2 regions of the Pseudoflavonifractor sp. MCC625 genome follow, and region 2 is predicted to be linked to the other one. Evidence: predicted binding sites of a transcription regulator. Region 2 holds the regulator's gene; the other holds the start of a gene.
What was found. Region 2 encodes HrcA, which represses chaperone genes, less so after heat shock. Its sites were predicted from a motif close to TGTTAGCACTCNNNNNNNNNGAGTGCTAACA; they were not measured.
Positions count from the first base shown of each region.

Region 1: the regulator HrcA is predicted to act here: its motif matches at 2,959-2,989, upstream of htpG (molecular chaperone HtpG).

Region 1 covers NZ_WQOJ01000011.1:85,801-91,114, forward strand. Annotated here, with positions in the region: gene GPK94_RS04555 (hypothetical protein) at 103-351, opposite strand; gene GPK94_RS04560 (hypothetical protein) at 627-842, opposite strand; gene htpG (molecular chaperone HtpG) at 989-2,914, opposite strand; gene GPK94_RS04570 (DUF6506 family protein) at 3,057-3,356, opposite strand; gene GPK94_RS04575 (hypothetical protein) at 3,393-5,314, opposite strand, start outside.
Region 2 covers NZ_WQOJ01000014.1:89,638-94,951, forward strand. Annotated here, with positions in the region: gene GPK94_RS05130 (MATE family efflux transporter) at 1-1,348, shown strand, start outside; gene GPK94_RS05135 (MBL fold metallo-hydrolase) at 1,382-2,152, shown strand; gene hrcA (heat-inducible transcriptional repressor HrcA) at 2,329-3,387, shown strand; gene grpE (nucleotide exchange factor GrpE) at 3,403-3,960, shown strand; gene dnaK (molecular chaperone DnaK) at 4,055-5,314, shown strand, end outside.

The DNA.
Region 1 (5,314 bases), on a different contig from region 2:
GAGAAGCCAGCAATCAGAGGTAAAAAACAAGCAAAGATCCGGTAAAACGAAAGCCGATGGGACAAAACATCCCATCGGCTTCTATTTAAAAAGAGACTGCGCTTAGCGAACTGCCGCCGCGCAGGATTGCTTTCTGAGATCCATCTCGATCATGCGGATCACATAGAGAGAGTCGGTGATGACCTTGAGGGGCTGGGAAAAATCCAGGGCAAACAGTCCGATGAAGGACCGGGCATCCACCTTGATGGTCTCCTCCTGATTGGAGAGATAGACTTCTTTATCCGCCATGCTGGCAATGCGCTGAAGCGCAGAGATCTCAGAAATGGAGTTAAATTTCTTTTCGATGACCATACGTCATACCTCCTTTTCGCCTACGAGTATATCACGGCGTATTTTTGCACGCAATGGCATACTTATATAAAAACGAAGCCCTTTTATAGGCCATATACAAGCATTTTTTCATATTACAGTCTCTATACTCTGCTAGTTAATTTATAAATCCCCCATTGCAATCCACAGAGTCACGGCTCTTTCCTTCTCCCAATGAAATTAGTCAGGATATAAAAACTCCGCGCCGCAATGCGGCGCGGAGTTCACATGCCATTTTTGTGCTGCACTCGGTCCGATCACCAGTGCTCCAGCTGCTCCTGAAGCCACTGAGAGTCTGTGACGATCTCCACCGGCTGGGAAAAATCCAGCGCGTAGATCCCCATGGGAGATTTTGCATTCAGGGCGATTTCTCCGTCAAGAGAACGGATGGTGACCGCCTCAGATACGGAAAGCGCCAGTTCACGAAGTCGCTGGATCTCCTCCCGGGAGGAGAAAGTCATGGTTATAACCATCGGTCATGCCCCCTGTCAGTAATACCGTTGCTCTTCTTTTATTATACTACATAGTACATACTTTGAAAAGAGACGAGCTCTCTTCATCCAACGGTTTTGTTGTCCTTACAGCGGCATGATTTTGTGCATTTACGCCAGAGGCTCTCTTACTTCATCAGGGAGCAGACCAGCTCGGTGTAACGGGTGGTATCCTCAATGGGGAGACCGGCAATGAGCAGGGCCTGATGGTAGAGGAGCTCTGCATAGACCTTGGCCTTCTCCTGGTCGCTCTCCATGGCCTCCCGAAGGGCGGCAAAGGCCCCCGAATCGGGATTGAGCTCCAGCACCCGCTGAGCCTTCATGTTGTCGGCGTGGTCCGGGTCCACCCGGCGGAAGTACTTCTCCATCTCCAGCGTGACCGGACCGTCGGCCGTCATGCACACCGCGCCGGTCTTGAGGATCTTGGAGATGCGGGCCTCCTTGATCTTGTCGCCCAGGGTCTCCTTCACGAAGTCCAGTACGTCCTTGTTTTCCTCCGCCTTCTTCTCGGCCTGGGCCTTCTCCTCCTCGCTCTCCGGGAGGGCATCGCTGTCGCTGACCGACTTGAAGGCCTTGCCGTCCAGCTCGCCCAGCAGGTTCATGACGAACTCGTCGGGCTCGTCGGTGAGGTAGAGGATCTCATAGCCCTTGTCCCGGATGCGCTCGGTCTGGGGCAGCTGGGCGATCTTCTCCACGCTCTCGCCGGCGGCGAAGTAGATAAACTTCTGATCCTCCGCCATGCGGGACTGGTACTCGGCCAGGGTGACCATCTTGCCCTCCTTGGAGGACCAGAAGAGGAGCAGGTCCTTCAGCAGCTCCTTATGGGCGCCGTAGTCGGCCAGGATGCCGTACTTGATCTGCATGCCGAAGGCCTTCCAGAACTGCTCGTACTTCTCCCGCTCGTCCTTCTGGAGCTTGAGGAGCTCAGCCTTGATCTTCTTCTCCAGATTGCCCGCGATCACCTTGAGCTGCCGGGTATGCTGGAGCATCTCGCGGGAGATGTTCAGGGAGAAGTCCTGAGAGTCCACCACGCCCTTGACAAAGCGGAAGTGGTCGGGCAGCAGGTCGGCGCACTGATCCATGATGAGCACGCCCGAGGAGTAGAGCTGCAGGCCCTTCTGATAATCCCGGGAGTAGAAATCAAAGGGAGCATGGGCCGGGATATAGAGCATGGCCTTATATTCCACCGCGCCCTCGGCGGAGACATGGACCACCCGCAGGGGATCCTCCCAGTCGCCGTACTTCTCCTTATAGAACTGGTTGTACTCCTCCTCCTTGACCTCGCTCTTGGGCCGCTGCCACAGGGGGACCATGGAGTTGAGGGTCTGCCACTCGTCATAGTCCTCCCACTCGGGCTTATAGTCCTCACCGGCGTCCTCCGGACGGGGCTTCTGGCGTGATTTGTGCATGAGCATGACGATGGGGTAGTGGATATAGTCCGAATACTTCTTCACCAGGTCGCTGAGGCGGTACTGCTCCAGATATTCGTCGTAGTGGTCGTCCTCCGTGTTGGCTTTGATGTGGAGTACGATGTCGGTGCCCACCGTATCCTTCTCGCAGGGCTCCATGGTGTAGCCGTCCTTGCCGTCGGAGGTCCAGCGCCAGGCCTCCTCGCTGCCGTAGGCACGGGAGGTCACCGTCACCTCATCGGCCACCATAAAGGCGGAGTAGAAGCCCACGCCGAACTGACCGATGATGTCCACATCACTCTTGCCCTTGCCCTCGTCCTTGGCGGCCATGTCCTGCTTGAACTGGAGGGAGCCGCTCTTGGCAATGGTGCCCAGATTCTGCTCCAGCTCCTCCTTGGTCATGCCGATGCCGTTGTCCGAGATGGTGAGGGTCCGCTTGATCTGATCCGGAGTCAGGGTGATCTTGAAGTCGGAGCGGTTCAGACCCACCTGGTCGTCGGTGAGGGCCTTGTAGGCCAGCTTGTCCACCGCATCGCTGGCGTTGGAGATGAGCTCCCGCAGGAAGATCTCCTTGTGGGTATAAATGGAGTTGATCATCAGATCCAACAGCCGCTGTGATTCGGCCTGAAAGGCTTTCTTTTCCATGGTATATACGCCTCCATATAAAACATAAATCGTAAACAAAATAGGGTTAGCACTCTTTCCTATAGAGTGCTAACCCTATGATAGTCCTTCCCGCCCCACTTTGCAAGGGGGTTTCCAGAATGTTTACAATTTCTCCTGGCGGTCACTCCGACCAGAATTTCAGCGTGGCCTCCAGCTGATCCGGGGGACAGACCACATAGCAGACGGTGAGCCGGTGCCCTGCCGCGTCGTACATCTTCCGGGCCAGCTCTTCTCCAAAGGCGCCGCACACCTCAATGGTGCCGAACCCCGCGTCGGCCAGTTCCACCGCCTTGGCCACCGCCTCCTCCGGATTGCGCACCGTGAGGATATGGGTCTCGGTGGCGGAGGTGTCCAGCCGGGCATGGTCGGTCTCCGGGTTATGAAGCTCGTTCATGATCATCATCGCGTATTTCTTTTTCATGCCGTCCGTCTCCTTTTTCTGTCTTCCGCTCCCGCTCTAATAGCGGTTTACCCAATTGGAAATGAGAATGGTGGGCACCAGCCACATGCCCAAAAAGACCAGCAGATTAAAGGGAGTCAGCGAGTCATACGCCGCCATAAAGGTGAGGTAAAAGGCGAGCAGCACGCCCACGCAGGACCCCAGACAGGCCAGCGCCGTGGAGATCCGCACCGCCAGGCGCAGACGTTTCCCGCCCACGGCGGCCTCGGTAAAGGGTCCCACCCCCTCCCGGCAGAGCACGGCGGTGAGCAGCTCACTGTGGCTCTGCCGCTGGGAGGAGAGCTCTACCCGCCGCTCCACCGCCGGGAACTCCATCTTGTCCGCCGGCAGCTTGAAGCGCTGGCGGAGCATGGCGGGGATGATATTAAAGTCCCGGGTGGCCAGCACCGGGGAGATCCGGTTGCTGATCAGGGCGCTGATGGCGGGCTCCACTGTGCCGTGCAGGGTGTATTTCAGGGCAAACAGCCCGGCCAATTCCCCGTCAATGGCGCAGAATACCGCGTTTTTCACGTTCAGTCCCTGGGGCAGGGGCACCTCCATCAGATGCATGAAGGAGGCCGAGCCCACCAGCACCACTTCGTTCCGGATGAGGGCGGATACGCCGCCCCCCTCGTAGCAGCAGAAATCCTGGCTGCGGCGGTAGATGGCCCCCTGACTGCGGAGCAGATCGTGGAAGATCTTATCCAGTCCACAGCCGGTATCCCGGATGAGCGTGGCGGTCACACCCACCACTTTCTCTACCGGGAAATCCCCAAAGATCTTGATCCCGTTGAGGGAGACCGTCCCGGGCGGGAAGAGATCCTGATCGGTCAGCAGAATCCCTGCGCTTCCGCTGGTCCCGGTGATCCCGTCCCAGCCGGCCAGAGCGGCTCCGCTTTTCGCCAGACGCAGGGAGAGGGAGCGCCACGGGATGCCGTAGCAAAGCGTCGAAGAGAACGACGCTCCTGCGCTCAGGGTGGCCGAAAGACACCAGAGGATATCCTCCGGCCGCCGCCTGCCAATGGAGGCCAGCACCGAAAAGAGCAGACAGGCTAGGAGAATGAGGGGGGCCATAATATGGTAGATGCGCTGGGCCCCGTCGGTAGCCTGGATCTGGCGACCAAAGCCCACCGGCTCCCCCGACCATTTCGCATAGGCGTCCCGCCCATTCCACTTATTCTCATCCAGAGTGACCAGATAAGGCTCCGAGGCGGAGGCCGCTGTGCGGCAGGCCACCCTCAGTCCCTTGCGCTTACAGTAATATCCGTACAGATTGAAGCCGAGGGCCAGGGCCGCAATGGCACAATAGGGCTGGCGCTGGGGGTTCCCCTCCATCAGCGGCATGGTCAGGGCATCCGCCAGGGCGGCGGCACAGGCCAGGGCCATCACGCTGTCCAGCTCTACGTGCAGGATGAGCAGATGGTACAGTCCACGCCCCAGCGCATCGATCCCCAACAGCATGGCCGCGCCCAGCAGCGCGGCCTGGGCGTAGAGCTGAAGGTTGTGGTTCCCCTCCAGGGTCCCGGGCATGGGAGCGTTCACCGCCTGCCCCACCGACAAATAGAGCAGGGGCACACACAGCAAAAAGAGCAGGACGATGCGCAGCTTGAGGACCCCCATCCCCCGGTTATAGCGCCGGAACAGCTCCTGGGGCGGCGTGTCCGGGATGGGCGGCGGGGGACGGCGCTTCCGTCGGGGCGGGCGCTCCTCCTCCGGTTCCTCCACATCCACACCCGGGATGTACCGCTCTGCCCGGCGGACCTCGGGAGCTTCCTCGCTCCCCTCTTCCTCAAACATGTGGTCCGCGTAGGCATCCGCCTGCTTCTTCAGCTTTCGGAACCGGCCCAACAGCCCCTTCTCCTCCCCACCCGGGAAGGGAACGACTTTCTCCTTCTTCTGGGGCTGGGCCGGAGCCGGCTCCTCCCCTCCCGGGGTGGGCG
Region 2 (5,314 bases):
CCAGAATCTGCTCTTTCTGGCCTTGCCTATCCTGTTCCAGAATCTCATCACCACATCCCTGGGCATGATCGACACCTTCATGGTGGGCAGCCTCGGCGAGGCTCCCCTGGCCGCCGTGGCCCAGGCCAATATCCTGGTCTTCATCATTCAGCTGATCATCTTCGGGCTGCAAAGCGGCTCCTCCGTACTCATCAGCCAGTACTGGGGCAAGGGCGATACCGACGCCATCAACCGGGTCATGGGCGTGGGCTTCTATCTGGCCGGCGCCATCTCCGCCCTCTTCGCCGCCTCCCTCTTTTTCTTCCCCTATCAGATCATCGGCCTGCTCACCGACAACCAGGAGCTCATTCCCCTGGCCGTGGGCTATGCCCGCATCGTGGGCTTCTCCTATCTGTTCAACAGCATCACCGGCGTCTATACCGGCGCCCACCGCAGCATGGAGAATCCCAAGCTGGGCCTGTGCATCTACGCCGCCTCCATGTGCACCAACACCTTCCTGAACTGGGTGCTCATCTTCGGCAACCTGGGGGCGCCCCGGCTGGAGGTGGAGGGCGCCGCCATCGCCACCCTCACCTCCCGCATTGTGGAATTCGTCATCATGGTGGTCTATGCCAAGTGCAACCGCCGCTTCCGCCTCAAGCCCGCCGTGCTCTTCCGCCCGGACCGGGCGCTGGTGCAGAAGTTTTTCCGCTATGCCACCCCCGTGGTGGTCAATGAGATGCTGTGGGGTCTGGGCACCTCCATGTATAAGGTCATCATGGGACATATGGAGGGGAGCACCCAGATCCTGGCCGCCCGGGCCATCTCGGGCAACATCGAGGATATCTGCATCGTGGCCGTGCTGGCCATTGCCAACACCACCGCCATCATCATCGGCCGGGAGATCGGCGCGGGCCGCCGCTCCACGGTCTATGAGCTGGCCGCCGCGCTGGACACCATCTCCTTCCTCTGCGGCGCCGTGATCGGCACCCTCCTGGTGATCTCGGCCCACACCTGGCTGCCGGTGGTGGTCTATCCCCTCTTCCACCTCACCCCGGTCTCGTCGGAGATCGCTACCATCATCCTCACCTTCATCGGCTGCCTGATGCCCCTGCGCTCCTTTGATACCACCAACACTGTGGGCGTCCTCCGGGGCGGCGGAGACATCCGGGTGGCCGCCATCATCGACGTGTCTGCCATGTGGCTGGTGGCCATTCCTCTGGCCGCCTTCTTCGCCCTGGTACTCCGCTGGAACATTGTCTGGGTCTATGTGGCCGTGACGGTGGAGCAGCTGGTCAAGTCCACGCTGGGCATTCTCCGCTTCCGGTCCCACGCCTGGATCAACGACATCACCCGCGCCGGCGCCTGAGCGCCGCCCTCTTCCCCGGAAAGGAGCATCTATATGCTGCGGCTCACCGTTCTCATCGAAAATTCCGCGCCCGACCACCTGATTGCCGAGCACGGCCTCTCCCTGCACCTGGACTACGAGGGCCACTCCTATCTTCTGGACAGCGGCACCTCCGGCCTGTTTGTGCGCAACGCGGACCGGCTGGGCATCGACCTGAGCCGGGTGGAGCGGGCTGCCCTCTCCCACGGCCACGACGATCACGCCGGCGGGTTCTCCGCCTTCTTCCGGCGCAACCAACAGGCCCCGGTACTGGCCCGCCCCGCCGCGGTCCAGGCCTATCAGGAGGACACCGCCGATCCTTCCTGCCGCCCGGCCGGTGTGGACCCGGACCTCTTTACCAAATGGGCCGGGCGCTTTGATCTGGCCGACGGCCCCCGGCTTCTGGCCCCCGGGCTCCACCTGATCCCCGACGCGGTCTCCCACGAGCAGTCCCTGGTGGCCGAGACCGCCCACGGGCTGGTGGTGATGAACTCCTGCTGCCACGCCGGAGCCGCCCACATCGTCCACGAGGTGCGCGCCCTCTTTCCCACCCAGAAAGTCCACGCCATTGTGGGGGGATTCCACCTGGTGGGCAAGACCGGGATGGGCTCCCTGGGCGTAGAGCCTGAACAGGTGCGCCTCCTCTCCCGCCGGCTGGCCGAGGAGCTGGAGGTGGAGCAGATCTGTACCGGTCACTGCACCGGCCATCCGGCCTTTGATCTGATGGCCCAACAGGAACCCGGATGCCTCATACCGCTCCATACCGGGACCTGTCTCTCCTTTTAAAAGAGCCCAGTTTTTTTAGCAGACTCTCCCGCCTTATGCAAGTCATAAGGCGGGATTTTCGTTCACATTTAATTTACATCCCCCCTATTGACAATTGCTGGTGAGGGTGGTACATTATCTTTAGCACTCAGGTACAAAGAGTGCTAAACCAATCCGCCGCAAAGGAAGTGATGCGCATGGATCTGAGCGAACGAAAAAAGCGGATTCTCCGTGCCATCATTGAAAGCTATATCTCCACCGCCGAGCCGGTGGGCTCCAAGGCCATTGCCGACTCCCTGGACCGTTCGGTCTCTTCGGCCACCATCCGCAATGAGATGGCTGATCTGGAGTCCATGGGCCTGCTGGAAAAGCCCCACACCTCGGCCGGACGGATCCCCTCTCCCCAGGGGTACCGGTTCTACGTCAATGAGCTGATGGAAGAGCACCAGCTCTCCGTGCAGGAGACTGAGCGCATCAACCGCGCCCTGCGTCTCAAAATGCAGGAGCTGGACCGCGTCATTTCCGAGGCCGGACGGGTGGTCTCCCGTCTCACCAATTATCCCGCTTTTGCCCTCTCATCCGGGTTTGAGCGGGTGACCATCCGGCGCTTTGACCTGTTGATGGTGGAGCGAAACGCCTTCCTTATTGTGGTCATGACCGACAACAATCTGGTGCGCAACAAGCTGGTGCAGCTGCCCTCCGATCTGACCGAGGCGCAGCTCCAGATGCTCAACACCCTGCTCAACACCACCTTTACCAATCTGACTCTGGAGGAGATCACGCCCGAACTCATGCGGGTGGCACAGCATGCCGCCGGTGATGCCTATGGCCTGATCAGCTTGGTGGTCTCCTTCGCCATGGAGGTGCTGGAGGGTCTGGAGCACCGTCGGGTCCACACCGCGGGTCTGGCCCATCTGCTGGAGCTTCCGGAGTATCAGAATCTGGAACGGGCCCAGCCCCTGATGAGCTATCTCTCCGAGGACCAGGACGCCGCCCGCTTCCCCATTCCCAAGGATGGCCCCATGAAGATCCTCATCGGTCCGGAAAATGTGGCCGACGCGCTGAAGGATACCAGCGTGGTCATGGCCAGCTACGACATTGGGGACGGCATGCGGGGCATCATCGGAGTCGTGGGCCCCACACGGATGGATTACGCAAAGATCACCGCCCGCCTGTCCTATTTTGCGGAGGGTCTCACCCGGCTGTTTGGCCAGGGAGAACTTCCCACCGGGGACGGACGCAACGATGAAACATAATAGGAGGGAACCTCTTTGAGTAAGAAAGAGAACGAGCAGGCCGTGGAACAGGCCGAGCAGATGGAGCCGGAGACCGTGACCGAAGAGGTCACGGAGGGCGCCGCCCCTGAGACGGACACCCCCGATCCTCTGCTCTCGGAGCTGGAGGCGCTCAAGGATACCCTGGCCCAGAAGGAGGATCAGTACCTCCGCCTGGCCGCCGAGTATGACAACTACCGCCGGCGCTCCCAGAAGGAAAAAACCGACGCCTACCAGAGCGCCAAGTCGGACGCCGTGCTGGCTTTTCTCCCGGTGTATGACAACCTGGAGCGGGCCCTCAAGCAGGAGACCGCCGACGAGGCCTATAAAAAGGGCGTGGAGATGACCATGAATGGTCTCAAGGAGGTCCTCTCCAAGCTGGGCGTCGAGGAGATCCCCGCGCTGGGCCAGACCTTTGACCCCAACCTTCACAATGCCGTGATGCATGTGGAGGACGAAAACGCCGGAGAAAATACCGTCGTGGAGGTCTTTCAGGCCGGCTTCCAGTCCGGTGACAAGGTCATCCGGTTTGCCATGGTAAAGGTGGCAAACTAAGAAGAAGCGCGGAGGGCCCGGAGCGTGACAACAGGCCCACATCCCATTTTCACTTTGTTTAAAATAAATTTCGATATATTGGAGGAAACACATTATGTCCAAGATCATTGGTATTGACTTAGGTACGACGAACAGCTGCGTAGCGGTTATGGAGGGCGGCGAGGCCGTCGTCATCCCCAACGCGGAAGGTAACCGCACCACCCCCTCTGTGGTGGCCTTCTCCAAGGACGGCGAGCGCATGGTAGGCCAGGTGGCCAAGCGCCAGGCCATCACCAACCCCGACCGCACCGTTATCTCCATCAAGCGCGAGATGGGCAGCGATTATAAGGTGAACATCGACGGCAAGGCCTACACTCCCCAGGAGATCAGCGCCATGATCCTTCAGAAGCTGAAGGCGGACGCCGAGGCCTATCTGGGCCAGCCTGTTACCGAGGCCGTCATCACCGTCCCCGCCTACTTCACCGACGCTCAGCGCCAGGCCACCAAGGACGCCGGCAAGATCGCCGGTCTGGATGTCAAGCGCATCATCAACGAGCCCACCGCCGCCGCTGTGGCCTACGGTGTGGATAAGGAGCAGGCCCAGAAGGTCATGGTCTACGACCTGGGCGGCGGCACCTTCGATGTGTCCATCCTGGACATCGACGACGGCGTCATCGAGGTTCTGGCCACTGCCGGTAACAACCGCCTGGGCGGCGACGACTTCGATAAGTGCGTCATGGACTGGATGGCCGCCGAGTTCAAGAAGGACACCGGCATCGACCTGACCGGCGACAAGGTCGCCATGCAGCGCCTGAAGGAGGCCGCTGAGAAGGCCAAGATCGAGCTCTCCGGCGTCACCTCCACCAGCATCAACCTGCCCTATATCACCGCCGACGCCACCGGTCCTAAGCATCTGGACCTGACCCTGACCCGCGCTAAGTTCGACCAGCTCACCGCCCACCTGGTGGAGGCCACCATGGGCCCCGTGCGCCAGGCCATGAGCGACGCCGGTCTCTCCTCCAGCGATCTGCATAAGGTCCTGCTGGTGGGCGGCTCCAGCCGTATCCCCGCCGTGCAGGAGGCCGTGAAGAAGATCACCGGCAATGAGGGCTTCAAGGGCATCAACCCCGACGAGTGCGTGGCCATGGGCGCCGCGCTCCAGGGCGGCGTCTTCACCGGCGACGTCAAGGGCCTGCTGCTGCTGGACGTCACCCCCCTGTCCCTGGGCATTGAGACCATGGGCGGCGTGATGACCAAGCTCATCGAGCGCAACACCACTATCCCCGTGAAGAAGAGCCAGGTCTTCACCACTGCCGCCGACAACCAGACCTCCGTGGAGGTCCACGTGCTCCAGGGCGAGCGTGAGATGGCGCAG